DNA from 3 places in the Bacillus sp. JK74 genome. Region 3 is predicted to be linked to each of the others. Evidence: predicted binding sites of a transcription regulator. Region 3 holds the regulator's gene; each other region holds the start of a gene.
The links. The regulator Rex, encoded in region 3, represses fermentation and respiration genes when NADH is low (regulators of the CRP and FNR family bind a similar motif). The targets are predictions, from matches to a motif close to TTGTGAAATATTTCACAA.

Region 1 (10,143 bases), on a different contig from region 3:
AACCGAGTAAAGGAAGGGAACCAAGGAGATAAAAGCATGAGGAACTGGTACTGGCTGTATCAGCCGACATCGTACCAAATCGGCAACCGTTACTTAGGCACTGAACAAGAATTTAAGGACATGTGTGCAGCCGCGGAAAAGTATGGCGTAAAAGTCATTGTCGATGCGGTTATCAATCATACCACCAGCGATTACGCCGCGATTTCTGACGAGATTAAGCGTATTCCAAACTGGACCCATGGAAACACACAAATTAAAAATTGGTCGGACAGGTGGGACGTCACTCAAAATTCATTGCTTGGGCTGTATGATTGGAATACACAGAATACTGAGGTGCAGGCCTATCTGAAACGTTTCTTGGAAAGAGCATTGAATGACGGAGCAGACGGGTTCCGCTATGATGCCGCCAAGCATATAGAGCTTCCGGATGATGGGAATTACGGCAGCCGATTTTGGCCGAATATCACAAATACATCGGCGGAGTTCCAATACGGAGAAATCCTGCAAGACAGCGCGTCCAGAGATACTGCTTATGCGAATTATATGAATGTGACGGCTTCTAACTATGGGCATTCCATCAGATCCGCTTTAAAGAACCGTAATCTGAGTGTGTCGAATATCTCCCATTATGCATCTGACGTGTCTGCGGACAAGTTAGTCACATGGGTGGAATCACATGATACGTATGCCAATGATGAGGAAGAGTCCACATGGATGAGTGATGACGATATCCGTTTAGGCTGGGCAGTGATTGGTTCCCGCTCAGGAAGCACGCCTCTTTTCTTTTCCAGACCTGAGGGCGGAGGAAATGGTGTAAGATTTCCCGGAAAAAGTCAAATAGGAGATCGCGGGAGCGCCTTATTTAAAGATCAGGCGATCACCGCGGTCAATCAATTTCACAATGTAATGGCCGGGCAGCCTGAGGAACTCTCGAATCCGAATGGGAACAATCAAATATTTATGAATCAGCGCGGCTCAAAAGGCGTTGTGCTGGCTAATGCAGGATCGTCTTCTGTCACCGTCAATACTTCAACGAAATTGCCTGACGGCAGGTATGATAATAGGGCCGGCGCCGGTTCATTTCAAGTAGCGAACGGCAAACTGACAGGTACGATCAATGCCAGATCCGCGGCTGTTCTTTATCCCGATGATATTGGAAATGCGCCTCAGGTCTTTCTTGAGAATTACCAAACGGGGGCAGTCCATTCTTTCAATGATCAGCTGACGGTCACCCTGCGTGCAAATGCGAAAACAACAAAAGCCGTTTACCAAATCAATAATGGGCAGCAGACAGCATTTAAGGATGGAGACCGATTAACGATCGGGAAAGGAGATCCAATCGGCACGACATACAACATCAAGTTAACCGGAACGAACGGCGAGGGTGCAGAGAGAACCCAAGAATACACGTTTGTCAAAAAAGACCCGGCCCAAACCAACATCATTGGCTATCAAAATCCGGATCATTGGGGCCAGGTAAATGCTTATATTTACAAACATGATGGAGGCAGGGCCATAGAATTAACCGGATCGTGGCCGGGGAAAGCAATGACTAAGAATGCAAATGGAATTTACACGCTGACGCTGCCTGCGAATGCGGATACGGCCAATGCCAAAGTGATTTTTAACAATGGCAGCGCCCAAGTGCCCGGACAGAACCAGCCCGGCTTTGATTATGTGCAGAATGGTTTGTATAACAACTCCGGTTTAGACGGTTATCTTCCGCATTAATGGATAGGGCCATCATCACATCAGCGTGCCGGCAAACCCTCGCTTCTGGGAAAAGGACAGCGCATCTTCAATCACGCTGAAAAGATGACAACATCCTAAAACGGTTCCGTTTTAGGATGTTGTCAACAATCTGGAAACCATCACCGATATTTTTTTGTCCAAAAATCAAACTTTTCTCTTGCAAAAGTTTGTGAAGTGTTGCACAATATAAATGTGAAATACTTCACAAGTTAAAAACAGACACCACGAAACACTGGAGGATGAGCATACATGATGAACGAACGAGTGAACAAAGTAGCATTAATCGGAGCAGGTTTTGTTGGAAGCAGTTATGCATTTGCGTTAATTAACCAAGGGATCACAGATGAGCTTGTGATCATTGATGTAAATAGAGAAAAAGCCATGGGCGATGTCATGGATTTAAATCACGGAAAGGCATTTGCGCCTCATCCGGTTAAAACGTCTTACGGCATATATGAGGATTGCAAGGATGCCGATATCGTGTGCATCTGTGCCGGAGCCAATCAAAAACCGGGCGAAACGAGACTTGAGCTGGTCGAAAAAAATCTCGCCATTTTTAAAAGCATTGTCGGTGAAGTAATGGCAAGCGGATTTGACGGCATCTTCCTCGTTGCCACAAACCCGGTCGACATTCTCACTTATGCGACATGGACATTCAGCGGGCTTCCGAAAGAACGCGTCATCGGCAGCGGCACGACACTGGATTCTGCGCGATTCCGTTATATGCTGAGTGAATACTTCGGCGCCGCTCCGCAAAACGTACACGCCCACATTATCGGCGAGCACGGCGATACCGAGCTTCCTGTATGGAGTCACGCCAATATCGGCGGAGTGCCGGTACAGCAATTGCTGGAGAAAAATGCAGCTTACAAACAGGACGAGCTGGATCAGATCGTTGACGATGTGAAAAACGCGGCCTACCATATTATCGAGAAAAAAGGCGCGACATATTACGGAGTGGCGATGAGCCTCGCCCGCATCACAAAAGCGATTTTGCGTAATGAAAACAGCATTTTAACCGTCAGCACATATCTGGACGGCCAATACGGTGTAAACGACGTCTTTATCGGCGTTCCGGCCGTCGTCAATCGGAACGGCATCGCAGGTGTGACGGAACTTGAGCTGAATGAAACAGAACAGGCTCAATTCAGCCGCAGCGCAAACGTGCTGAAAGATATTCTCGCTCCGCATTTCGCAGAGTAAACAAAAAAGCAGTACATGACAAACGCCATGTACTGCTTTTTTTAATTCGCTTTTTTCGCCATTTCCTGAGAGGTTTTTACTCTCGCTTTTCCCATAAACAAAATGGTAACGGCCGCAATGACGATCGGCGCCAGCGCAAGCGTAAATACATATGTGATGCTTTGCGACATGGCGTCAATAATGCGATCCAGAATGTGCGGCGGAATATGGGCGCGCGTGCCGGCCTGGAAAATGTCCTGCGGATTTCCGATGTTCTGCATCGCGCCGCCCGCTCCTTTCATGCCGCTGAATGAATCTGTGAGCTTGTTGGTAAACACATTCGTCTGGATGGTTCCGAAAATCGTCACACCGAGCGTCATACCGAATGATCTCAAAAACGAGTTTGTTGAGTTGGCGCTTCCGCGGTAACGCGGCTCCAGATCGTTCATGGACGCAGCCGGGAGCAGTGAGAAGTTGAAGCCGACGCCGAATCCTGAGATCAGCATGAATACCGTCAGCATCGTACGCGCCGTATCCGGTGTCATATTGGAAAGCAGCAGCATTCCGATAAAGAAAGCGACCACGGAAATCAGCATTAAATTGCGGAACCGCACTTTCGTCTGGAAAATTCCGCCGATCATACTTCCGATAACAGAACCGATCATCATCGGCGTCAAAATAAAGCCCGCGCTTGTCGCGGTGCTTCCGTACACAGCCTGAACGAAGATCGGGATAAACACCGCTAAAATGACGAACGTGGCTCCGTAAAGGAACGCCAGAATCTGTGCCGTAGCAAATAAACGGTTTTTAAACATCCAAAATGAGATAATCGGTTCTTCCGCTTTTCTTTCCACGATAAAAAAGGCGATAAAGAACACGGCGAACACAGCGAACAGACCGATGATCTGCACGGAGTTCCAATCATACGTTTTTCCGCCGAGCTCAAGAGCGAACATCAGACCGACAATGGAAACCACCAGTGTGATTGCGCCGGCCCAGTCGATTTTCTGTTTCTTATGTTCAAGAGATTCTTTATAATAACGAAGAATGAAAAACAATGATAGAATACCGATCGGCACGTTGATGTAAAACACCCAGTGCCAGCTGATGGAGTCGGTAATGAGCGCGCCTAAAAGCGGCCCGAGAACGCTGGAAAGGCCGAAAACGGCACCGAACATGCCCGACATTTTCCCGCGTTTTTCCGGCGGAAATAAATCAAAAATGATCGTGAAGGCGATCGGCATCAGCGCACCTCCGCCGATTCCCTGAATGACGCGGTAAATAATGAGCTGATCCATTGTTTGAGCGATTCCGCATAATGCAGATCCGATTAAGAAAAGAATAAGACCGAATAAAAAGAAACGCTTGCGTCCGTACATATCGGACAGTTTTCCGTAAATCGGCATACCGGCCATAACGGCTACCATGTATGATGCCGTCACCCACGCGAACTTATCGAAACTTCCGAGGTCCGCCACGATATTTCCCATCGCAGTGGCAACGATTGTATTATCCATAGCCGACATTAAAATGCCCAGCAAAAGACCGATGACGACAAACTTTGTCGAGGCGTCCTTCGCGGCTGTTTGTTCCATGCTTTTTTCCTCCCATACTTACTTTTGATCATTAAATTTGCTATGATCATATTAGATTTGCCGAAAATTATCTTGATCGTCAAGATAAATTGATTTTATAGGGAGGCCTGTCAGTTGTCAACAAGAAATACCAGAAGCGAGACGGAGGAAACCGCCATACAGTTATTCCGGAAGATGGCCACAAGGACGATCCTTTTTCATCAGGCGGCCGCTCAATCTCTCGGTCTGTTTCCGACCGATTTGAAATCAGCTGATATCTTAAATGAAGCAGGCCCGATGACCGCAGGCGAGCTCGGGAAAAAAACCGGCCTCAGCACAGGTTCGGTAACGGCGCTCATTGACCGGCTCGAAAAAGCGGGATATGTCATGAGGAAAAAAGACCCCGAAGACAAACGGCGGGTGATCATCGTGCCGCTGACAGCCGGAAAAGCGAATGTGAAGCAATTGTTCAGCTCCTTATCCCAGTCCACGATCAGCCTTTGCCGGCAATATAAAGAAGAAGAACTGCGGCTGATATTCGATTTTTTAGGAAAAGTGACGGACATAATGGAAGACGAGCTTGAGAAATTAAAATAAAATATCATAGCACGGCCCATTCATGAATAACTTGTACAAGTTGCATGAATGAGGGGGAAGCCAATGAACATCTTTTTAAGCTACATCGTTCTCGGGCTGTCATTGTCAGCACCTGTCGGACCGGTCAATGCGGCGCAAATTGACAAAGGCATCAAAAATGGCTTTTGGCATGCATGGATTTTCGGTCTCGGCGCTATGGCCGCGGACGGGCTATATATGATTCTGATCTATTTCGGGCTGTCTCAATTTTTGACCGCTCCTTTTGTAAAAACGTTTTTGTGGCTCTTCGGTTTTTTCGTGCTGACCTACACGGGAGTCGAAACGTTAAAAAATATAAGGGAAGCCATGAATGTCAGAAGCGGAAAAGGAAAACCGGCTTTTTACAAAACATTCGGCGCGGGGTTTTTTATTTCTCTTTCCAATCCGCTGAGCATTTTATTCTGGCTCGGCATATACGGGAGCATTCTCGCCAAAACCGCTGAATCCTTCGATGCAAATCAGCTTTTGATTTACAGCTCCGGCATTCTTCTCGGCATTTTGATCTGGGATTTCTGCATGGCGGTCGCCGCGAGCACTTTCAGAAATCTCCTTCATGAAAAAGCGCTCCGCTGGCTGACGGGAGCGGCGGGTGTGTCTTTGATCGTTTTCGGGTTTTATTTCGGATGGCAGGGGATTCAAATGCTCATCTCATAAATAGAAGAGTCACCCATCGCCTATCTCCGTCATAACGTATCATGACGATACTGGAGGTGGGCCGATGGCAAGCGGGCTGTACACAAAAAGTTGCCTTGAGGAAAAGTTATTGGATCTGCCAAATTGGCAGAGAATCGCTTTTGAGCTTCTATCAGAAAAAGTAGGCGATAAAGCGGATACGTTTCCGTGCATTCCCGGACGTCAGGGATTTTTGACAGATCAGCTCCGGATATCCTTTGCGGGTGATCCCCGCGAAGAGGGAACCCCGGAGGAAGTGGGGATGCTGCTGTCAGAGTACGGAAAGATCTCAAGGAATACCGGAAGATACGCGTCGCTGCTTGTGATTTTTGATACGCCTGAGGATTTAGCTGAGCATTATTCCGTTGAGGCGTATGAAGAGCTGTTCTGGTCTTTTTTAAACCGGCTGAGCGGCTGCGACCCGAAAGACTGGCCGGAAGACATGCCGGAAGACCCTGAACATTATAAATGGGAGTTCTGCTTTGACGGCGAGCCGTATTTTATTCTGTGCGCGACGCCTGCGCATGAAGCGAGACAAAGCAGAAGCTTCCCGTTTTTTATGCTGGCGTTTCAGCCGAGATGGGTTTTTGAAGGATTAAATGATTCAACCGCGTTCGGACGAAACATGAGCCGGCTGATCAGAAAACGCTTAGAGGCGTATGATGAAGCCCCTCTTCATCCCCGATTGGGGTGGTACGGAGGAAAAGACAATTTAGAATGGAAGCAATATTTCCTCCGTGATGATGAGACGCAAGTGTCAAAGTGTCCCTTTTCTTATTTGAAGAGACTGTTTAAACCGATGAAATAAGCTATGATCCGGCAGGGCTGTGTCCCTGCTTTTTTTGTACGATCCATGTCACGATCGCAATGACGGCGAGAAAACAAAGGCTGACCAGAAAACCGGGCCGGCTCGATTTCTCAAACAGCGTCCCGGAGACGGCCGCGACAATCAGCACAAGGGCGATAACAATCTGTACGGTTCCCATCTTTGTCGTTTCAAGCAGTTTCTTGCCCGAGAACAAAATGAACAGCCACGTATAAAGAAGCATCAGGCCCGCCGCGGTTGTCATGTGTTCATATATATTTTTCGGCAGCACCAATGACAGGATGATGGAGACGATGAGTCCGGCAAACGTCAATCCGAGCGCGGGCCAGCAGATTTTTTTGTTTTCCTTTAATCTGAAGCATTTCGGCGCATCCCCGTCATCGGCCATTGTACAAAGCAATGTCGTCACGGCAAACAGCGAGGCGACGAGCGTGGAAAATCCCGCAATAATAAAAATTCCGTTAAAAATATCAAGAATGATATCTAAATGAAAACCCTTCAGCGATGTAATAAACGGGCTGTCCTGTTCGGTGAATTTGCCCAGCGGCACTAACAGCAGCGCCAGGCCGAGAGAAATGACGTAAATCACTGCAAGTACGGCAAGCATGAGTCTGCCTGATTTTGAGGCTTCCTCCGGCTTTTTCAAGTGGACGGTCATCAGCCCCAAGACTTCAATTCCTCCGAAGGCGTAAAACGCATAAATCAATCCCGTCCATAACCCCATCGCTCCGTGCGGGAACAAATCCTTTGATTCGTTCGGCACCTGCACATCCGGTTTATGAGAAAATATACCGCACAGCGCCAATATGGCGATCACGATAAACATAAAAATCGCCGCCGTCTTGACAACAGCGAGCACATTTTCCGTTTTTTGAAAAACGGACAGCCCCGTAAATATAATCAAAAGACCGAGCACCGCATAAATGGAGGCGAAAATCCACAGCGGCACATTCGGAAACCAATGCTTCGTAAACAGCGAGATCGCTGTCAGCTGGCTTCCCGTGATCAGCATCTCGGACGACCAGTACACCCATCCGTTGCTGAAACCGGCCCAAGTGCCGAAAGCCTTTCTCGCATAGGCGCAAAAAGACCCCCTTTCGGGCTGTTTGGCCGAAAGCTTCGCGAGCTGCTCAAAGACAAAATAGGTGCCAAGCCCGGCAATAAGAAATGAGATCAGCGCGGAATATCCGCTTTTGACAATAGCGATGCTGGACCCGAGAAAAAAGCCCGTCCCGATTGTGCAGCCGACACCGATTAAGGAGAGCTGCCACCAAGCGAGATTTCCTTTAGGCTGGTCCTGTGATTTACCCATGAAGTTCAACCCCTTTATCAAAGCTTAGATTGCGGCCGTCAGAAGGGGAATATACATCCAATAAATTGCTTTACATGAAACAAACGGCCGGAGTTCATAATAGAAGAAAAAAAGGAGCAGTCTGATGACACAGCAATTTATCGTACCGCCGAAAAAAGGGCTCGGCCTGAAGGTTCACAAAGGGCAGATCATAAAAGTAGTCGATGTGGAAGGGCAGCAGGTGGCTGACTTCACGGCGTATCATGCCAAGGACTTTTATGAGCATCTTGATCAGGGCGCGACGATTGATGCCAACCAGTCTATTCATGTAAAAACGGGTGACCATATTTATTCGAATTTATACAAGCCGATGCTGACGCTGATTGAGGATACAGTCGGCAAGCATGACCTGCTGCTTCCCGCCTGCCGTCCGGATATGAACAGGCTTTTATACGGAAAGCATAAGGACGAGCTCCAGGATACGTGCTATGACAATATGAGCGGGGCGCTTGAACCGTTCGGGGTGCCGCGGCCGCATATGCATTACCCATTTGCCATCTTTATGAACACGGTGCTCGATGAGAAGGGGAACTTATCAGTCGAAACGCCTCTTTCTGACGCGGGTGATTATGTACGGCTCCGTGCGGAAATGGATCTCGTCGTCGCATTTTCATCCTGTCCGATCGAAAAAGGAAAATGCAACGGCGACAGCATCACGGCGCTGCGGGTGGAAATCAGCTGATCCCGGTGTATTTGATTCACTTAAAAACTGCACCTGTGCTATATTTAACAAAGAGTCGTACATAGTGGCATGATTCATTTTCAGCATGAACGGGAAATGAATCATAAAGAAACAATGCAGGAGGAGTGATTGGGATGAGCATCCAGAAACAAATTATGAATGATCTCCATGTAAAACCCTCGATTGATCCGAAACAAGAAATTGAGGACAGAGTGAACTTTCTGAAACAATATTTGAAAAAAACAGGTGCCAAAGGCTTTGTGCTCGGCATCAGCGGGGGGCAGGATTCCACGCTTGCGGGACGCCTCGCCCAATTGGCGGCTGAAAGCATCAGAGAAGAAGGCGGAAACGCGGAATTTATCGCCGTCCGTCTTCCGCACGGCACACAGCAGGATGAGGATGACGCCCAATTGGCGCTCAAATTCATTAAACCTGATAAATCATGGACATTTGATATTAAGTCCGCTGTCAGCGCGTTCGCCGATCAGTACAAAAAAGAAACGGGCGATCAGCTGTCTGACTTTAACAAAGGAAATGTAAAAGCCAGAATGAGGATGATCGCGCAATATGCCATCGGCGGACAAGAGGGGCTGCTTGTCATCGGAACCGACCATGCGGCTGAAGCGGTGACCGGTTTCTTCACGAAATACGGTGACGGCGGAGCTGATCTGCTGCCGCTGACCGGATTAACGAAACGCCAGGGCAGACGTTTATTAGAAGAGCTCGGCGCGCCGGAACGCCTGTATTTGAAATTACCGACGGCCGATCTGCTTGATGAAAAACCGCAGCAGACGGATGAGACCGAACTCGGCATCACATACAATGACATTGATGATTATTTAGAAGGCAAGGACGTTTCTTCCGAAGTGATTGAGGCGCTGGAAAAACGCTACCTCAGTACGGAGCACAAGCGCCAGGTGCCGGCATCAATGTTTGATGATTGGTGGAAATAGAATGAAAAAAACCTCCCTTTTGAAAGGGAGGTTTTTTGTTTATTTCATTTTTATTTATCTACACTTTCATAAATCCCTACCCAATACCCTTTGCTGCTGTCATAGTATTTGTATTTAAAAATCCATGTTGTACCATTCAGTTCGAAAGAAGCAGCGAAAATACCGTTAGGGCTTGGAACGGGCTTGATGGCATTAATGCCGGCATCTGCTTTCGTTGAGATTGGGCTATTTTCCACGGATGGGGATGCTGTTGGTGATGCGGCAAAGGCAGGAGCGGCAGACATCAGTAAGGCAAGAGACAGCGCAGAACCGGTTAACACTTTTTTGAATTTCATTTCGAACACTCCCTTTTCAAATGAAATGTATTACAGTGTTAATAATTAGACGATTATCCATATAATTCCTCCTTTATTTCTAAAATTTTTTTCTTAAATTGAAAAAAACATCTCTTCGGAGGGACTTTTTATTTATTGATCCATTTGCATGGGTCAGGGACATGTTTTCAAAACGCTTTT
Region 2 (10,143 bases), on a different contig from region 3:
TGCACCGAGGGAGCCGTACGGAATATTGACGAAAGAATAAGCGACCCCCCACAGCATGTAAGACGCATAGGCGTACACAAGCTTCCAGGTGACACTCACGTCCGGTGACACAAAAATCAATACGGTCATGACCGCAAGAATAATACTTCCGAATAATAAGTACGGCCTGAATTTCCCCCGGGGTCCGATCTTTTTTCTGTAGTCAATGGCCGAGCCGACAATCGGATCAGTCAAAGCCGCAAACAGCTTGCTGACCAAAAAAATACTGCCGGCGAACGCTGCCGGAATGCCTGCGACATCTGTGAAAAACTTCAGCAAATAGATCTGCCCGAGATCAAACATAAATCCGTTCCCAAAATCTCCGAAACCATAGGATACTTTTTCTTTCAGACTCAGCTTATGCTCCTTCACTTTTGCGGCAGGTGCTGTCACGACAGGCACATTACTCATAGGCCACCTCTTTCATTCCATTTTTTAAAAGCGGAAATATTCCTCAGCATTCCGGTAACAAATTCCCTCGACAATCCTCCCTAAAAGCTCCATATCGCAGGGCGCTTCGCCTTGTTCCGCCCAGCCGCCGATCAGCGTGCAGACAAGCCGCCTGAAGTATTCATGGCGGGGATAGGACAGGAAACTTCTTGAATCCGTCAGCATCCCGATAAAACGGCTGAACAGACCCATATTTGATAACGCTTTCATTTGCTGGAGCATTCCATCTTTCGTGTCATTGAACCACCAGGCTGTGCCGAATTGAATTTTCCCCGGTGTTTTCCCATCCTGAAAGCTGTTGATCATGCTGGCGATAATATAGTTGTCATTCGGATTCAGAGAATACAAAATCGTTTTAGGCAATTGCCGCTTTTTTTCGGCGGAATCTAACAGCCGGGCAAGCGGTTTTGCGATACGTTCATCATTAATCGAGTCATATCCCGTATCAGGACCGAGGCTGCTGAACTTATTTGTATTGGTATTTCTTAACGCGTTAATATGGAACTGCATCGCCCAGTCCAGTTCGGCGTAAAGACCGCAAAGATATTGCAGCGTCCGTGTTTTGAATTTCTTTTCATCTTCAAAAGACACATGCTCTCCGCTTAATCCGGCGGCAAAAATCCGGGCCGCTTCCTCTTCGGTCGTCTCGGCATAAACCATTTGATCTAATGCGTGATCCGACACTCTTCCCCCGGCACTGTGAAAGAAGCGGACGCGGGATTCCAACGCATCCAAATACGATTGGTAGGTGGTGACAGCCATTCCGGAAGCGCTCTCCAGCGACCGGACCCAATCGGCAAAACCCGGGCTGCTGATGTCCAGTCCTTTGTCAGGCCGAAATCCGGGCAGCACTTGAACCGGAAAATCACTTTCTTTTAACAGTTCATGGTATGTCAGCGCATCGGCAGGATCGTCGGTTGTGCAAATGACTTTGACATTTGATTTCAGAATGAGATCCCTTGCGCCAAACCCGTCTCCCTGCAGGAGCTCATTCGTTTTTTTCCAAATTGCCGCGGCCGTTTTTTCATTCAATACGTCATAAATGCCGAACCAGCGCTGCAGCTCTAAATGCGTCCAGCTGTACAGCGGATTGCCTATCGCCATCGGCACCGTTTTTGCCCAGGCGAAAAACTTCTCTTCATCTGAAGCGTTTCCGGTAATGCAGCGCTCTTCAATGCCGTTGGCCCTCATAATCCGCCACTTGTAGTGGTCACCGTAAAGCCATGCCTCCGTAATGGTTGCGAAGGTTTTATTTTCATAGATTTCCTTTGGGCTTAAGTGACAGTGATAATCAATGATCGGCATGTTTTCAGCGTATTCCCGGTACAGCTTTACGGCCGTTTTACTATCCAGTAAAAAGTCATCACCCATAAAAGCTTTCACACTTTCATCCTCCCTCTTATAAAATGTTAACGTTAACAAAATGGTTCTTTTTTATTTTAGCTTCCTCTTTCTCACATATCAATCATTTTTATTTTATTTTTCAGAAAATTGCATCCGTTAACATTTTCATGCAAAAAAGACATCGCCGAGAAAAGTCCGGCAATGTCTTCTGTGTGATCTTAAGGATTAGTAAGCGAGGCTGAATAATCCTTTGATATGTGTTAAATAACGTACGTTACTTGCTTCTTTCATTAAAGATGCCGGAAGGCCTTTCAGCGGAGTAGAGTTCGCTCCGATGATGGCAACCGCGTCTTTACGTCCAAGGCTTGCAAGCGTACCAGAGTTTACAGGCTTGAATGTTTCAAGCGTTTTTCCTTCTAAGTAAGCGAACAGGTTGTAACCGACAAGTTCACCCATCTGCCAAGCGATTTGCGCTGTCGGCGGGTACGGACGGCCGTCCGGCGCAAAGTATACAGCGCTGTCTCCGACAACGAATACATCTTCGTGAGAAGTAGATTGTAAGAAATCGTTAACCGTCGCACGGCCGCGGTTCACTTCAAGGCCGGATTCGCCGACTAACGGGTTGCCTTGTACGCCGCCTGTCCATACAAATGTGTTGGCAACGACTTTTGAACCGTCTTTCAGATCAATAACGTTTCCTTCAACATTTGTAACAGGAAGACCTGTTAAGAACTCAACGCCGCGTTTTTCAAGGCTTTTTGTCGCGCGTTCGATAAGGTCATCAGGAAGAACAGGAAGAATTTTCGGACCTGCTTCTACTAATTTCAGTTTGATTTCTTTCGGATCTACGCCGTATTTTTTCGTAAGGTTCGGCATGATGTCAGCAAGCTCACCGACAAGCTCGACGCCTGTTAAGCCGCCGCCGCCGATAAGGATTGTTGCATCAGCTTCGTTTTTCGTTTTAGAGTATTCACGCACACGGTCTTCCACGTGTTTGTATACTTTGTTGGCATCAGCAGCAGATTTCAGCACCATGCTGTTTTCTTCAAGTCCAGGAATGCCGAAATAAGCCGTAACAGAACCAAGTCCGACAACAAGCGCGTCATAAGTCAGCTTAGAACCGTCAGAAAGGGCAACTTCTTTCTTATCAACTGAGAAAGAATTGACTTCTGCGATTTTAATGTCGACGTCTTTTCCTTTCAGAAGTTTTTCAAGCGGCATAGCAACAGCCTGTTCAGACACGTTGCCTGCTGCAAGGCGGTGCAGTTCCGTAATGATTTGGTGAGTCGGGTATTTGTTCACAACGGTTACGCGTGCTTCATCTTTACTGTAATGTTTGCGAACGGTTAAAGCAGAAAGAACTCCGCCGTAACCAGCGCCTAAAATGACAATATGTTTTGACATCGTATATCCTCCGTCCTTTATATCAATTTGAATCTGAGATTATTTTTGTTTTTCGTTCATGATTTCAAGATAGCTGTTAGCAAAACGGAACAGCTTTTGAGCTTGAGGATCTTTCAGCATGCGCAGCAGGCCGAAAAGTCCGATCGTTTCATTGCTTGCATCCGCGCGGTCTTTTGCTTCGATCGCAGTAGCCGCAACTTCTTTCGCTGTTTCTTTCACCGGCTCAAGAATTTCTGTAAGCGCACCCACTGTATCGCTCTTCAATACTTCGTCTGTCGCTACAGACTGTGCAAAATCATAAGACTTCGTTAAAATATTTACTAACTCAGTCAGTTTTGGAAGCTGATCCACTAAAACAGTCAGTGATTCTTGAACTTCAGGTTTTAGCAGCTGATCAATAAGATCGCGTTGGCCTTGGCTGACAGATGCATTTGTTTGATCGATTGTTTCTGGCATATCCGATTCTCCTTTACTATAAGCAGTATGCTGATTTTTTTGGAAAGGGTAGCCTTTCCCCCTTCATGCAGAAAAGCATGAAAAAGCAAGATTGTGAATTCATGCACAATCATTTACAAAAATAAATGTTTACTACCCAGTTTTTCACTTTGCCATATCCAGTATTATTTTTATATCAACAAAAACAATTGAATAAGTCAAAATTTCTTTTTCCTCTCTGAAAATAGCAAACATAAAAAACCCCAATTTGATTTACTCTTATATAATAACACTTTTTGAACAAAATTTGAACGTGAATTGTTTCGTTTATGAAATTATTTATATGGCGGGGGTGTAATAACGTTTCTTTTAGGCTATTTTTTTACAGACCGTCCGCTTTTCCCCTGTCATTTTTCCCACAATTTTAAAAGCGGGCCCGATTTTCCCGTAAAGGGGTCACATTCCGGGAGCGGGACACGGCTGATTTCTTCTGAAGTTCTATCATTTTTCTCCGTTTTTGTATCGTACTGCCGGCCGCCCGGATAAGCCCCGATCACGGTAAAATCAGAACTGCCCGACAGTTTTTTATGTCCGGTGCCGGCCGGAATGACCGCTGCGTCTCCCGTTTGAAGAACGGCGTCCGCCCCTTGTTCCCCGCCGAACCTCAAAACCGCGGTTCCTTTTACCGCGACAAGAACTTCGTGCGTGGTGCTGTGAAAATGATGATACGGAAATACTCCGCCCGTCCAGTTGTTCGACCAATCGTGCCGGCTGAGGACGGACTCTGCTTTCTGTACCGTTTCTTCATTAAATACCGCTTTATAAATAACAAGCGGAAGATTCGGGTTATTCGGAATGCGGCCGTCATCTTCGAAATAAAGCACTTGAATATCCTCTTTCTGCATTGTGTTCACCTCCGTATATGTCTGTTTCCCATTCATCATTTATTAAAACGCTATTTTCTCATATTCCATTGCGAAGCCTGCCGGTGAATAGTATAGTATAAAAAAATATGTGTCAAAATGAGGGATTTAATGAAAGCCATCGTGATCGGAATATTGGCATCTCTGTTTTTTGCAGTCACATTTATTTTAAACAGGGCGATGGAGCTTTCCGGCGGAAGCTGGATGTGGAGCTCTTCCCTGCGTTTTCTTTTTATGATTCCGTTTTTATTCTTGATCGTTTATGCGAAAGGAAAATGGGCGCCGCTCTGGCATGAAATCCGGAAAAAACCGTTTTTTTGGCTGAAGTGGAGTTTTACCGGGTTCGTGCTTTTTTATGCCCCGATTACGTTTGCGGCGGCATATGGGCCTGGCTGGCTGATCGCCGGCACGTGGCAGATTACAATTGTCGCGGGTGTGCTTCTGTCGCCGTTTTTCTACGAAACAAAAAATTCACCGGCGGGCCCGGTTTCCGTCAGACAAAAGATCCCGCTGATTTCGCTGGTTACTTCCGTCATCATCCTGATCGGAGCCGGGCTGATTCAGCTTCAGCATGCGGGTTCTCTGTCCGGCCGCACGATACTATTCAGCGTGGCGCCGGTCGTCATCGCGGCTTTTGCCTATCCGCTCGGCAACCGCAAAATGCTGGAACAATACGGCGGAAAACTCGATACGTTTCAGCGGGTGCTCGGCATGACGCTCGCAAGCCTTCCGTTTTGGCTTTTGATCGCCGCTTTCGGCTGGCATAGAGACGGGCTTCCCTCAATGGGACAGACATTCCAATCCTTTATCGTCGCACTCAGCTCGGGCGTTATCGCAACAGTATTATTTTTCCGCGCCACCGATATGGTGAGGAATGAGCCGCAGAAGCTCGCTGCTGTTGAAGCGACGCAGTCCGGAGAGGTTCTTTTTGCACTGATCGGCGAAATCGTCTTTTTATCCGCAGCGTTTCCGTCACTTCTTTCATTTGCCGGACTGTTCATTATTATTGGGGGAATGGTCATGCATACATTCGCTTCCCGGCAGACAGACCAGAAAACGGCGGAGCAAACGTCAGCCAATCTCACCGGTTCCTGATTTTTTACGAAAGGTGTCATCCTATATGAAAGAAGAAATTCCGGCAATATCTTTTCTGTCAGCCGGCAAACGCTTTGAACAAAACAATACGTCCTTTGATGTCCTAAGCCGTGTAACCGGACATATTCAAAAAGGTTCTATCACGGCGTTGATAGGGCCTTCCGGCGCGGGAAAAAGCACATTGCTGTCACTTTGCAATCTGATGAATACACCTGATGAAGGGGAAGTGCTTGTATTCGGAAAAGAAATAAGGCGCTGGGATATCAGGGAGCTCAGAAAAACCGCGGGCCTTGCATTTCAATCAGCTCCCGTCACGGAGGGCACGGTGCAGGACAACCTTCTGCTCGCAGAAAAACTCCACGGGGCGCAGCACTATACCCCTGAAGAGCTCGCAGATTTTACAGACCTTCCGCGCGGGCTTCTGGATCGGAATGCAAAGGAATTATCCGGAGGTCAGCGGCAGAAGCTCTCATTAGCGCGAACTCTCGCCGGACTGCCGTCCATCCTGCTGCTGGATGAAATCACCGCGGCGCTCGACCCCTCATCCGTTCTCACCATTGAGAAACTGATTACGAAACTCCATCGGCAAAAACAGCTGACAATCCTGTGGATCACCCATAACCTTGAACAAGCGGAACGATTATCCGATACGGTATGGTTTATGGCTGAGGGACGGCTTTTAGAGACCGCGGAAACGAAAACGTTCTTTAAGGAACCGAAACACGAAAAGGCCCGGGCGCTTTTACAAGGGAGCGGGTGCTGATATGAATGATCTTTCACTGTTACTAACAAGTATATTTGTCATTATCGCTTTATTCCTGTCTAAATCTTTTAAAGCCGGCGTCGAAAAGGATATGATCGTCGCAACCGTCAGGGCCGTCATTCAGCTTCTCATCATCGGCTATGTGCTGTCGCTGATTTTTCGCGGTGATCACCCGATATTTATCATATTAATGGTGCTTCTCATGCTCACGGCCGCTTCGCACAATGTCGCCAAACGGAAAAAAATGCGGATCGGCTCATTTTGGCGCGTTTTTCTGACACTGGCAATCGCGGAAACCGTGACGCAGGGACTTTTACTGACCCTTCACATCATTCCGTTCACTTCAAGATATGTCATTCCGATAAGCGGCATGGTCATCGGAAACTCCATGGTGCTCTCAAGCCTGTTTTTAAGCCGGCTCAGTTCGGAAGCAGACCTGCGGAAAGAAGAAATCCAGCTGATTCTCTCTCTCGGAGGAACGCCTAAGCAGGCCGTCCGGCAGATATTGACGTCCAGTATGAAGCTCAGTATGATCCCGACGCTTGAAAGCCAGAAAACATTGGGTCTCGTTCAGCTTCCCGGCATGATGACGGGGCAGATTTTAGCGGGGGCTGATCCGATACAGGCGGTGCGCTTTCAGCTGCTGATCGTTTTTACAACGATGGCCTCCGCTCTTCTTACATGTATCATACTCAGCGCCTTGACATATCCTTCCCTTTTCACGGAACACTGGCAATTAAAAAAATTCAGCAGGGAAGCGTAAGCTTTTTCCCTGCTGAATGGTGGTTCATGACAAGGTCAGAGATTCATAGTAACGGGATAATTCAATAATCATCGCTCCCATCCGCTCAATGTCCGGAGCAAGGACCCTCTTTACCCCTTCATCCCGGATCGCTTCAGCCGTCACTTTGCCGACTGCGGCGGCAAGCACGTGTTTTTCGAATGCCTGCTGCAATTCCTTTGCGGATCCTTTTTCTTTTGCATAATCAAAGAGAGAGCGCACTTGAATGGCTGTCGTAAAACATACGGCATCGACCTCTCCGTTTAACAGCTCTCCCAGCAGTTTATCGACCGTCTCTCTTTCAGGCGGAATATGCTGATACGGCAGAACAGGGAATACCTCCGCTCCGTTTTTCTCAAGGAACTCCGTTAAAACCGGCGCTTTCTCGCCATGAAGCTGTATCATGACTTTTTTATCTTTAAAGTCAAATCGTTCCAAGGAGCGGATCAGCCCTCTTGTTGTACCGTCTTCATCTGAGGCATGCGGTGTGATGCCGAGCTTTTTTAAGGCCGCATATGTTTTATAGCCTCTGCAGCCGATTTTCGCTTCATGAACGGCCGCTAAAAATTCTTCTTTCAGACCGATTTTTTCCGATACCGACAATAACGTTTCCGTACCGATGCCTGTGGTGAATATCACCCAGTCGGCTTTTTGCTCGGCAAATGTTCTTACGTCGGGTTCCATTTGATCCTCCGCCAGGTATACGGTTCCTTGGAGGGAACGGATGACTGCCGTTCCGCCCTGCTTTTCTATTAATTTTGTGATCTCTTCTGTTTTCCGCGAACCGCCGATGGCAATCCGTTTCCCGTTCAATCCTTTTCCCATCGCTGTTTTCTTCTTCCCTTCAGATGCCGGGCGCCCTATGGCAGGCCGTCATTTATTTCTATTATTGTTACGCAATCAGCCGGGAAAATCAAGCTATGCTCCCGTTGAATCCCCCGTGCAGTTGCTGTATCATTAACCGGGCAGAACGATTTGATTCGCGGAGGGACTTTCAATCATGGAAACAAAAAAAGAGTTCGAGACAAAAGGATACGATACTTCGGTCATTTATGAGTTCAATGAATATCCTGATGTTCACAGCGGCCGATGTGACAATTGCGATTACACGCTGTTTAAAAGTTCAGTGAAGGGCGGAAAATTTTTGAGGGAATGCCGGAGATGCGGCATGAAGAAAAATATATAACAAAACAGGCAGCCGTCCGGTGCTGCCTGTTTTCCTAATCAATTTTCGACGGACGCCTTTTCCAAAAATTCTTCAATGGCGCAAACAGCCTGTTTGGGGCCGCCGGTTTCTTTTATTTTCTCCTGCATGCTTTTCACGCGGCTGAGGATGTTTTTATCGCCGTATACGTTCTGAACGTCTTTTTGCAGACGGGCCACAGTGACTTCTTTCGGCGGCAGATGCACGCCAAGACCCAATTCATCCACACGCTTTGCGGTAACCTCTTGTTCGTGCATTTGCGGAACGACAACGAGCGGAACACCCGCATTCATCGCCTCCATTGTACTGTTCATCCCGCCGTGAGATACGAACAGCTTTGCTTTCTCCAGCACATCAAGCTGCGGAACGTGCTGGCGGATGATAAAGTGATCGGGCACATCCGAAAAACTTTCCGGATCAATTGTTGTGCCGACTGACATAATAACCCGCCAGTCCGAGTCCCGAAACGCGTCAATACACATCCGGTAAAATTCAGGCCAGGCGTTAAACGCCGTTCCCAGTGAGATGAGCATAAGCGGACGGTCATCGGCTGCATCAATTTCCAGACTTCCCGTATTTGTGCGTTCTCCAAGAGACGGACCCGCAAAACAGAATCGTTCATCAAAGGTTTCCTGTTTCGGCTGAAAGGCCCTTGGCATAAAGACGATATTCAATTTTTCAGGCATGAAAAATTCTTCCATTGTCATCCGTTTCACTTGTTCATTTTCAATTTTCTCCTGATATTCTTCTATCGCCTGTTTGGCCGCTTCCATCGTTTCTTCGTCTCTTCCTAATTGAAAATACTCATTCATTGCATAGCTCGGGCAGAACTTTACGGCCGGGATGCCGCCATTATCCGCAAACAATTTTCCGGCAAGCGCTAAAAAATCAAACAGGACGATGTCAGGAAGGTCGTCTTTGTACAGCTCTTCCAGCTGCGGAAGCACTTCAACCGCTTCTTCCAGAAACATTACAAACGCGTCACTTTTATTTACCCGTTCTTTTATCGTCTTAGGGTCCGCCTTTATGCTTGTACGGTATAAAACGGGAATGGCGCCCGTTTTGGCAACGGAAGCTTCAAATTCCTCAGTCGTAGCGAATGTCACTTTATACCCGCGATTGACAAGTTCCTCGGCCACAGGCAGCGTGGGATTGACATGACCGTGAGCGGCCACATTAATAATGGCGATGTGTGTTTTTCTCATCTTTTTTCCTCTCCCTCATTTTCGTTTATCTCCGCTTCTAAAGACTCCAGCCCGTACATGACACTGTTTCGGATCGGTTCAATCCGGACGGGCTCAAGGTGTGAAAAGGTTTTTACAATTCCTTTCAGCGCGGCTTCCGCTTCAAGTCTGGCAAGCGGAGCGCCTAAGCAGAAGTGTACGCCGAATCCGAAGGAAAGGTGCGGATTCGATTGGCGATGAATATCAAATACGCCCGCCTTCTCAAATTTGTTTTCATCACGGTTGGCAGATGCAACATAGCAGAGAACGATCTCTCCGCTTTTCAAGCGGCGTCCGCGCAGCTCAGTGTCGTGCCGGACCGTCCTTCTGACAAACGGAGCGGGAGCGCGAAAACGCAGCGTTTCTTCCACCGTTTGCGCGATGAGAGAAGGGTCCTGTCTCAGCTCTTCATAAAGGCCGGGCGTCTCTAATATGCTGTAAACCGCATTTGAAATGAGATTAGTCGTTGTTTCATTTCCCGC
Region 3 (10,143 bases):
CTCATAATATTACTAGAATATCCGTAAAATTAGACCCCTTTAAAAGGCCTTATCAGTCAGTAAACCGATAAGGCCCTTTTATAATATATTTTTCTTGATCAGATATTTCACTTTACAATTTATTCATATGAATGATTTATAATACAAAAATTTAGTCTTTCTATAATAATAAAGATTATATATCTCTATCCAATTTATAAACCTCTTTAAAGAATTCTCTCACTTCCTCTTTATATTCTTCTGGGCAATCCTCATCAATACGTTTGCTCAATCCATCAATGAATTCATTCTCTTTAACAATCTTTTTGCTTAATAAAGTATTCAACATTGTATTGAACCTTATATCACTTACTATAATATTGAAATCATTCTTGATAGCAGCTTCTTCAACAATTTCTCCATCTTTAGTTTCGTTTGCAGTAGAGTAAAAATAATTTATGGTGAACATGCTAATACAAGTTCCAAGTAATGATACTGCATAAAAAATTGTGAAGAAAAGTCCATAAAATAATATAAATGAAAGTACAAGGAAGACTGACATATTAAATTGAATGTTAATACCAATAATAAAATAACAACAGACACAACTTACAATTAAGATGCCGATAATAAATCCAATATAAAAAAAACTAAATAAGATGGATAACAGCTTTTTAAAATTGTTTTCAAGTACCATCTGATGAGTAACTTTATACCCTATCGTTCCAGAGATTATTGCCAATCCACTCACCACAAAGCCTAACATTGTTAGTAATCCTGCAATGGCATATAAAATCATATTCTGGATTGTAGAAATAATATAATCTATATTATTGTCAATATTTGAGTTGATAAACTTATAACATATTATCACTAATATTATTGAACAAATAATTGAGAAATATCCTTCAAACTTTTTAAAATTAAATATATGTTTAGGTTTTCCTAATTCTTTATACAAAGCCCTAAAAGTAAAGCTTTTAGGTAAATCATTAGTATCCATTTCATCACCCTAACATATAAATATTATCTATAATTATTTTCCTTAAAATATTCTTAATCTTCAACTTCATTTTTTCAGATTATCGATTGTTCGCTTAGCTAATAATGCATCAATACCTCTCTTCACGTATACAATGAAGCCTTCTAAATTTTCCTTTGTGCTATCTGGAATTGTTGTTTGGTATGGAGAATTTTCATCAGAATCGTAAACTAGACTGGTGCCATCTTTTGATTCTCCATCTACCTCTAATTTACTGTATCCAAATACACTATAGGCCTCATTAAGCTCTAATGTTTCCTTTACTTCTGAGGAATTTAAATCTATACCTTTTTCATTCCTCTTATGGCTTTCAAGAATTCGTGTTTCTCTTGTTATATTTGCATGTTTCATTCCTTGCAATTTCGGCTCTAAAAGAGCCCTTATTTCTTCTTCATTTACATTAGGAGGAATTATAGTCGATTTTATTCTATTTACTTTATGTAACATTTTTATCCGATCCTTTATCGAGAATGGATCTTTAATTAACATTACCTTAAATCCAATTTTATCCACGTAAATATCTAATAAATTTTCAAAAGCCTCCATAAACTGATTATAACCTAACTTTTGTCGAGAATAAAAAGTTATAATCTCTGTCTCTAAATCAAAGTAGAATAGAGTACTAATGGAATTATTCTTATGAACTACTTTTTTGGAAGTCCGTGAAACGCTATCAAATTCTTCTCCAAACGTAGGCGTCCTTTTAACAAGTCGACCAGTAATATATTTTTCATTGTTGTTCTCTACTTTATTTAACTCTGAAAAGTTGTATGTTTCTTCCCGTTCTATTGTTTTTGTTTCACCCTGATCATCAGGGAACGTATTAACTTCCTTTTTATTGTATTCTCTTTTATCATCAAGTTGATCAAAAATCATTTTCATTATATCTGGTATAGTGATTTTTTTTTCATAAACATCAAAAATGTTAGAATTTATATTTACTTTTGCATAATAAAGTTTAGCCATATTTCCCTCCGTGAATCATCTACTAAATCTATAGTCATTATATCATGTTTTTAAGGAAATATTTATAAATTAGAATATAAAAAGGGGCTTGCACACTTTAATGAAAGTTGTATTGACTAATGACACTACAATTAGCATATAGAAGCCACAAAAAAGAGAAAAGGTATTAAGGTTAATTCATTATGCTTTAATTTTTCGAAATAACATGAAAAAAAAGACAGGGAAGCTTTTATGAAATTTAAAAAGAGGCTTCCCAAAAGTTCAAAGAACTCATGGAAAACCTCTAATTTAGACCCTTATTCAAGAAAATGTTACTCTTTTGTTACTCTTCGGTTATTTTCAAAGTAGATAAGAGTCTAGAAACCCCATTTTTACTGGGTTTCTGGGGCAATGATTACATCATTCCGCCCATACCGCCCATGCCGCCCATGTCAGGCATTCCTGCGCCGCCGGCGTTTTCTTCCGGTTTGTCAGCGACAACGGCTTCAGTTGTCAGGAGCATTGCTGCTACAGAAGCTGCGTTTTGCAGGGCTGAACGTGTCACTTTTGTCGGGTCAACGATACCTTTTTCGATCATGTTTACCCATTCGCCGGTTGCAGCGTTGAAGCCTACGCCGATTTTTTCGTTTTTCAGGCGCTCAACGATGACAGATCCTTCAAGACCTGCATTGTGTGCGATTTGACGGATCGGCTCTTCAAGCGCGCGAAGCACGATGTTGATACCTGTTTGCGCATCGCCTTCAGCTTCCACTGCAGCGACTTTGTTGTATACGTTGACAAGCGCTGTACCACCGCCGGATACGATACCTTCTTCAACAGCTGCGCGAGTTGAGTTGAGGGCGTCTTCGATGCGAAGTTTACGCTCTTTCAGCTCAGTTTCAGTCGCAGCGCCGACTTTGATGACAGCTACGCCGCCGGCAAGTTTTGCAAGACGCTCTTGTAATTTTTCTCTGTCGAATTCAGAAGTTGTTTCTTCCACTTGAGCGCGGATTTGGTTGACGCGTGCAGCGATTTTTTCAGTGTCGCCGGCGCCTTCTACGATTGTTGTGTTTTCTTTCGTTACCACAACTTTAGAAGCGCGTCCCAATTGTCCGATTTCAGTAGATTTCAGGTCAAGGCCTAAGTCTTCTGTGATTACTTCTCCGCCTGTAAGAACAGAGATGTCTTCAAGCATTGCTTTACGGCGGTCACCGAAGCCAGGAGCTTTAACGGCAACAGCGTTGAATGTGCCGCGAAGTTTGTTGACAACGAGTGTAGCAAGAGCTTCACCTTCAACATCTTCAGCGATCAGAAGCAATGGTTTGCCTTGCTGTACAACTTGCTCAAGCACAGGAAGGATTTCTTGAATGTTTGTGATTTTTTTGTCTGTGATTAAGATGTAAGGATTGTCAAGAACCGCTTCCATCTTATCAGAGTCAGTCACCATGTAAGGAGACGCATATCCGCGGTCGAATTGCATACCTTCCACAACTTCAAGCTCAGTTGTGAAGCCTTTAGACTCTTCGATTGTGATGACGCCGTCGTTTCCTACGCGCTCCATTGCTTCAGCGATAAGGCTTCCCACTTCCTCATCAGCAGCAGAGATCGCAGCAACCTGAGCGATAGACTCTTTGCCTTCGATCGGCTTAGAAATTTCTTTTAAGTTTTCGATTGCAACAGTTACGGCTTGTTCCATACCTTTACGTACGCCGACAGGGTTAGCCCCCGCAGTTACGTTTTTCAGGCCTTCACGGATCATAGCCTGCGCAAGAACTGTTGCAGTTGTTGTACCGTCACCGGCAACGTCGTTTGTTTTGCTGGCTACTTCAGCTACAAGCTTCGCACCCATGTTTTCAAACGCGTCTTCAAGTTCAATTTCTTTTGCGATTGTTACACCGTCATTAGTAATTAACGGAGAACCGAATTTTTTCTCCAGAACCACGTTGCGTCCTTTTGGCCCTAAAGTTACTTTTACAGCGTCAGCAAGCGCATCGACACCGCGAAGCATAGCGCGGCGTGCTTCTTCACTAAACTTAATATCTTTTGCCATGTTAACGAAACCTCCTCGAATTTTTAAAAATATTTATTTGCTTAGCCGATTACAGCTAAAATGTCGCTTTCACGTAAGATTAAGTATTCAGCACCTTCGTATTTCACTTCAGTACCGGCGTATTTTGAGAAGATAATGCGGTCGCCCTCTTTTACTTCTAAAGCAACGCGCTCTCCGCTTTCCAACACGCGACCTGAACCGGCTGCCACGATTTTGCCTTCTTGCGGCTTTTCTTTTGCAGAATCCGGTAATACGATTCCGCTGGCAGTTTTTTCTTCAGATTCTACGAGTTCAATGACAACGCGATCACCTAATGGCTTTAACAATGTAATAACCTCCTCAATAGTATGAATATGTAATTTTAGCACTCAGCTCTAAAGAGTGCTAACACAGTTATTATAATAAAGAATCTCACTTCCAATTTCAAGTCATAAGAATAAAAAATTTTCACGCTTACATGATTCTCTCTCGCACTGATTTTCTCCTTTTTTCACGTCAAGTTCACTTGTGTTACAATAAGAACAAATAAGTTGATTTTATAGGATAAAGGAGTACATATCATTTGAGAAAACAGTATTGGTATATCATTTTGACATATGTTATCATGCAGCTTTCCGCCTTGATCGGCATTCCTTTAATGTACAAATTCGGCTATGCGGGCGGGCACCCTACGAATGCGAATCTCACCATGGCTCAGGGGATTTATTCCGTCGTAAGCTTTTTTATCTGCCTGATTATCGTTCTCTTGATTTTGAGAACCGCGCCGAAACAGACATTAAGAAACGGGAAGAAAGCATCCGCCGGCATGTCCGTTCTCTGGGCGGTCGCGGGAATATGGCTCGCTTTATTTTCTCAGGGAATCGCCGGGATGATTGAGCAGTATGTCTTTCATGTGGGCAGCGGTTCCGAAAACACGAAAGCCATTCTCAACATTATTAAAGCCATGCCGCTCATGATTATCGTTTCTTCTATCGTCGGGCCGATTCTTGAAGAAATCATTTTCCGGAAGATCATCTTCGGTGTATTATATGAAAAAACGAATTTCTTTATCGCCGGACTGATCAGTTCCGTCATTTTCGGCATTGTGCATCAAGACCTCACGCACCTGCTGCTGTATACGGCCATGGGCTTTACCTTTGCGTTCTTGTATGTGCAGACGAAACGGATTATTGTGCCGATATTCGCCCATGTCATGATGAATACCATTGTCGTGGTCATGCAGCTCGGCCCCGCCCAAAAATATATTGAACAGCATAGTGAGCAAATGCAATTAATTATTGGAGGATTGTTTGTATGAGGAACCCAATGACTTGGGGCTTGATTTATTTCGCAGTCGGCTGTATCTTTACGTATTTGGCCGCAAGCTCTCCGGGAAGCATGTGGTCTTTTTATTCCATACTGCTGATGGTTTTCGCCGCTTATAATATCAGCATCTCGTTTAAAATGTTCGCCTTCTCATTTAAAGTGAAGAAAAATCAAAAATAATAAAAGAAAAGCCATTTCTCATCATTGAGAAATGGCTTTTCTTATGCTGATACGTCCTGGTCAGATTCACTGTCGGTCTGCCTTTTCCGATACGCCGCTTTTGAAATCAGGATACTGATCTCATATAAAATGCAAAGCGGAATGGTAATCATCAAGTGAGACAGCAGCTCAGGCGGCGCAATCATCGCGGCGATCACGAGCAGCACAAAATATGCGTACTTCCTGATCTTCGATAAAAACATCGGCGTGATAACACCGAGTCTCGTTAAAAACATGATCAGCACCGGCATCTGAAACAGCAGCCCGAACGGAATCGTCAGCTGCAGCAGAAAATGAAAGTACTCGGTGATCCCGATTACCTGGTTGACATCCAGGTCATTCGAGACCCGCTTCATAAAATCAACGACCAGCGGAAATAAAATATAATAAGAAAACGACACACCGCCGACAAACAGCACGATCGAAATCGGAATATAGCTGAGTGTTACTTTGCGCTCCTTCTCATACAGACCCGGACTGACAAACGCCCAAATCTGATAGAGAATAATCGGCGAAGTCAAAATGATGCCGATGATAAACGCGAACTGCAAAAAGATAAACAGCGGATCCGTCAGGTTAAAAGCATTAAGGGTGAGCTCTTTTACTTCATCGGCTTTTTGAAGATACACAATGATAGGTTTTGCCAGAAAAAAGCCGGCAATAAAGAAAACCGTAAAGGATAACGCCACAATCAGCAATCGTTTCCGAAGTTCGGCAATATGCTCCACAAGCGTCATTTGATTCACTCTCATACGCGTCATCCTATCTTACTGTTCTTCTTTCTTTTTTTCCTCTTCTTCACCGGCTAATCCCTTAGTAGCGTTCTTAAATTCACGAAGCGTGTCCCCCGCCGCTTTTCCTAATTCGGGAAGCTTCTTCGGACCGAAAATAATCACCGCCACCACACCGATAACCGCCAGGCTTCCAGGACCGATCATGTGCAGCTCCTCCTTTCGCTATTCAATTTCTTCCAAAACAGAATAATGCTTTAAGAAATAAACCAATGATTGAAGCTCTACTGCTAAATCTATATGATGAATTCGAATGTGATCCGGCACATTCAAACGGGCCGGCGTAAAGTTAAGGATTCCCTTGATTCCGAGCGACACGAGCCGGTCGGTGATTGACTGGGCGGCAACCGCCGGAACGGTAAGAATCGCCACGGGTTCATCCTTTATGTGAAGCTCTAAATCATCAAGATCAAAGACAGGCACACCGCCTACCTCAGTTCCTATTTTACTCTGATTCACATCAAAAGCCATAGATATTTTTGTGTTATTATTTTTTGTGAAATTATAGTGAAGAAACGCCGTCCCTAAATTCCCGACACCGATCAAAATGACGTTCGTCGTTTCATCCTGATCCAGTGTTTTTCTGAAAAATGACAGCAGGTAATCCACATTATAGCCGTATCCTTTTTTGCCGAGCGCCCCGAAATAGGAAAAATCCCGGCGGATCGTGGCCGAATCGACTTTTACCGCGTCGCTCAGTTCAGCTGATGAAACGCGCTGCTTTCCTGACGCGTGTAAATTCTTTAAAAAGCGATAATAAAGCGGCAGCCGTTTTGCCGTCGCCTGTGGAATTTTTGATTGATCCTTGTTCATGATTGGTCCTCCACTTTATACTCAGATGCATCTCTTTTAAAATCACCGTTTTTGCCTCCTGTTTTTTCCATGAGGCAGGTCGGGCCGATGACCATTCCTTTATCCAGCGCCTTGCACATGTCATACACGGTCAAAGCGCAGACTGAAGCGGAAGTTAGCGCTTCCATTTCCACACCTGTACTCCCTTTCGTTTTTACGCTTGCCTGTATATGAAGAACGGCTTCGGAATCCTTTTCCTCCCAGCCGAATGAAATGTCGACGCTGCTTAAAGAAAGCGGGTGGCACATCGGGATAATCGCTGACGTCTGCTTTGCGGCCATAATTCCTGCCACCTGTGCGACAGCCAGCACGTCTCCTTTTCCGATCTCGCGGTTTTTGATTCTGCTGTACACGTCATGTTTCATGTGTACGCTGGATATCGCAGCGGCAGTACGGACTGTTGAAGATTTATCGCTTATATCCACCATGCGGGCACGGCCTTCTTCATTAAAATGAGAAAATCCATTCATATTTAAACTCTCCTTACTTCTGATCATACACTATTTTCTCCCTGATGTCTTATCCTATAATGTTCCAATTCTGATGTATTGTTTGCTGACAGCAGGTTGATAAGCTACACTTAACTTATTATAACAGAGGTGAAATAATATGATGATCTTACAAATTAATCAGCTATCCAAATCTTTTGGCGCTGATCCTATTTTAAACAATATAAAGCTTGAAGTCAGATCTCGGGATCGCATCGCCATAGTAGGCAGAAACGGAGCCGGCAAATCAACTCTCCTTAAAATTATCGCAGGTCACCTTTCATATGAAAAGGGTGAATTAATCAAACCGAAAGAATTAACGATGGGATATCTTGCCCAGCACACTGGCTTGGAATCCCAGCTTACCATAAAAGAAGAACTGCTGAGCGTTTTTGATTTCCTGAAAGCAATGGAAAAAGAGATGCGCTCTATTGAAGAAAAGATGGCCACGGCCGCCCCGGCGGAGCTTGAGACGCTGATGAAAACCTATGACAGGCTTCAGCAGGATTTCAAGGATAAAGGCGGCTACCAATATGAAGCGGACGTCCGATCTATCCTTCACGGACTCGGCTTCGGAAAATTTGACGATTCCGTGAAAGTGCAAAGCCTGAGCGGCGGTCAGAAAACAAGGCTTGCGCTCGGAAAACTGCTGCTGACCCAGCCTGATCTGCTTATTCTGGATGAACCGACGAACCATCTCGACATCGATACGCTTACATGGCTTGAGCATTATTTACAGGGATATTCAGGCGCAATCCTGATCGTTTCCCACGACAGATACTTTCTTGATAAAGTCGTCAGCCAAGTGTACGAGGTCTCCCGGACAGAAAGCAAAAAATACCTCGGCAACTACAGCGCCTATTTAGAACAAAAAGCCGAGCAGTATGAGAAAGACCTGAAGCTGTATGAAAAACAGCAGGACGAAATCGCCAAGCTTCAAGATTTTGTCGACCGCAATCTGGCCAGAGCTTCTACAACGAAAAGAGCCCAAAGCAGACGAAAACAGCTGGAACGGATGGACGTCATGGCAAAGCCGCTCGGGGATGAAAAATCAGCCGCCTTCCGTTTTGACATTACAAAACAGAGCGGAAACGACGTCCTGCGTGTACAGGATGTTTCCATCAGCTATGACGGCCAGCCGCCGCTCTTGAAAAACCTGACCTTCGGCATTACAAGAGGCGAAAGCGCCGCCCTCGTCGGACCGAACGGAATCGGCAAATCAACCTTGCTGAAAACGATTATGAATACAATCAGTCCGGAATCCGGGTCGATCACGTACGGTTCCAACGTCACAATCGGCTATTACGATCAGGAGCAGGCTGAACTGACATCGTCCAAACGCGTGCTGGACGAGCTGTGGGATGAGTATCCGGACATGCCGGAAAAAGAGATCAGAACATGCCTCGGCAACTTTCTGTTCAGCGGAGACGATGTCCTGAAACCGGTCCGTTCGTTAAGCGGCGGGGAGAAAGCAAGAGTCGCGCTTGCCAAGCTGATGCTTCAAAAAGCAAACTTTCTCATCCTTGATGAGCCGACAAACCACCTTGACCTGGATAGTAAAGAGGTGCTGGAAAACGCCCTGATCGACTACCCGGGAACACTGTTATTTGTATCGCATGACCGCTACTTTATTAACAGGATCGCCACAAGAGTGCTGGAGCTGTCACCTGATCATGCAGAAGAATATTTGGGAGACTATGACTATTACACCGAGAAAAAAGCCCAGCAGCTGGAACTGGAAGAAATGAAGCGGCAGGAAAAGGAGCAGGCTCAGCCTGCCGGCAAGGTCAAACAGGATACGAAAAGAACTTACGAGGAAGAAAAAGAATGGAAGAAGAAAGAACGGCAGCGCCTGAGACGCATTGAAGAAATCGAAGCGGCCGTCTCATCCGCCGAAGAGAAAATCAGTGCCAATGAGGAGCTGCTGTGCGACCCTGACGTGTATCAGGATCATGAAAAAGTACAGACCATTCACGCGGAGAATGAAGCCCTGAATCAAGAGCTCGAAAACTTATTAGCAGAATGGGAGGAACTCTCCTCAGAAGAATAGAAAAAGTCAAGCACCTCTTTAAGGGGTGCTTTTTTATCCACAGCTATCCTCCTTGTCAGCCATTTAAGCAAGCGCTTTATACACACTATCCACAAAATTTTCTGACTTTATCCACTTTACTAACAACTTACAGTCCCTTATCCAGACTGGATTTCTGAATATATTCACAATCCTGTGGATATATTAGAATTATCTGTTAATAAGTAAAAAAAAAAGCCTCACGTTTTACAACGTGAGACGATCAAAGGATGTTAATTCCAAACCGGGCTGTCCGTTCATATCATATGAGCCCCGGATCCCCTTTTCAAAAGCAACGGTTCCGGCAGCCGCAATCATCGCTGCATTGTCCGTGCATAAAGAAAGCGGCGGGATGATAAGCTCGGGATCTCCCGAATGGCTGAATTCCTGCTGCAGTGCGGCTC

Region 1: a site for Rex is predicted at 1,943-1,960, ahead of ACWJJ5_RS17810 (L-lactate dehydrogenase). Genes of this name have one in related genera too.
Region 2: a site for Rex is predicted at 3,785-3,802, ahead of ACWJJ5_RS08165 (DUF1641 domain-containing protein). Genes of this name have one in related genera too.

What each region holds. Positions count from the first base shown of each region.
Region 1 covers NZ_JBSJQB010000007.1:120,838-130,980, forward strand. The annotation lists gene amyE (alpha-amylase) at 1-1,731, shown strand, start outside; gene ACWJJ5_RS17810 (L-lactate dehydrogenase) at 2,002-2,955, shown strand; gene ACWJJ5_RS17815 (MDR family MFS transporter) at 2,997-4,529, opposite strand; gene ACWJJ5_RS17820 (MarR family transcriptional regulator) at 4,644-5,105, shown strand; gene ACWJJ5_RS17825 (LysE family translocator) at 5,169-5,798, shown strand; gene ACWJJ5_RS17830 (YqcI/YcgG family protein) at 5,863-6,624, shown strand; gene ACWJJ5_RS17835 (amino acid permease) at 6,626-7,954, opposite strand; gene ACWJJ5_RS17840 (DUF1989 domain-containing protein) at 8,079-8,675, shown strand; gene nadE (ammonia-dependent NAD(+) synthetase) at 8,810-9,628, shown strand; gene ACWJJ5_RS17850 (antimicrobial peptide LCI) at 9,679-9,963, opposite strand.
Region 2 covers NZ_JBSJQB010000002.1:752,331-762,473, forward strand. The annotation lists gene ACWJJ5_RS08150 (MFS transporter) at 1-450, opposite strand, end outside; gene uxaC (glucuronate isomerase) at 475-1,872, opposite strand; gene ACWJJ5_RS08160 (NAD(P)/FAD-dependent oxidoreductase) at 2,059-3,237, opposite strand; gene ACWJJ5_RS08165 (DUF1641 domain-containing protein) at 3,277-3,693, opposite strand; gene ACWJJ5_RS08170 (cupin domain-containing protein) at 4,080-4,577, opposite strand; gene ACWJJ5_RS08175 (DMT family transporter) at 4,707-5,690, shown strand; gene ACWJJ5_RS08180 (ABC transporter ATP-binding protein) at 5,716-6,453, shown strand; gene ACWJJ5_RS08185 (ABC transporter permease) at 6,455-7,216, shown strand; gene ACWJJ5_RS08190 (uroporphyrinogen-III synthase) at 7,241-8,059, opposite strand; gene ACWJJ5_RS08195 (hypothetical protein) at 8,235-8,420, shown strand; gene ACWJJ5_RS08200 (macrolide family glycosyltransferase) at 8,459-9,643, opposite strand; gene ACWJJ5_RS08205 (cytochrome P450) at 9,640-10,143, opposite strand, start outside.
Region 3 covers NZ_JBSJQB010000006.1:8,784-18,926, reverse strand. The annotation lists gene ACWJJ5_RS16050 (hypothetical protein) at 176-982, opposite strand; gene ACWJJ5_RS16045 (hypothetical protein) at 1,049-1,987, opposite strand; gene groL (chaperonin GroEL) at 2,382-4,016, opposite strand; gene groES (co-chaperone GroES) at 4,058-4,342, opposite strand; gene ACWJJ5_RS16030 (CPBP family intramembrane glutamic endopeptidase) at 4,579-5,313, shown strand; gene ACWJJ5_RS16025 (YdiK family protein) at 5,310-5,501, shown strand; gene tatC (twin-arginine translocase subunit TatC) at 5,543-6,301, opposite strand; gene ACWJJ5_RS16015 (twin-arginine translocase TatA/TatE family subunit) at 6,308-6,478, opposite strand; gene ACWJJ5_RS16010 (redox-sensing transcriptional repressor Rex) at 6,497-7,144, opposite strand; gene moaC (cyclic pyranopterin monophosphate synthase MoaC) at 7,141-7,653, opposite strand; gene ACWJJ5_RS16000 (ABC-F family ATP-binding cassette domain-containing protein) at 7,793-9,721, shown strand; gene tsaD (tRNA (adenosine(37)-N6)-threonylcarbamoyltransferase complex transferase subunit TsaD) at 9,947-10,143, opposite strand, start outside.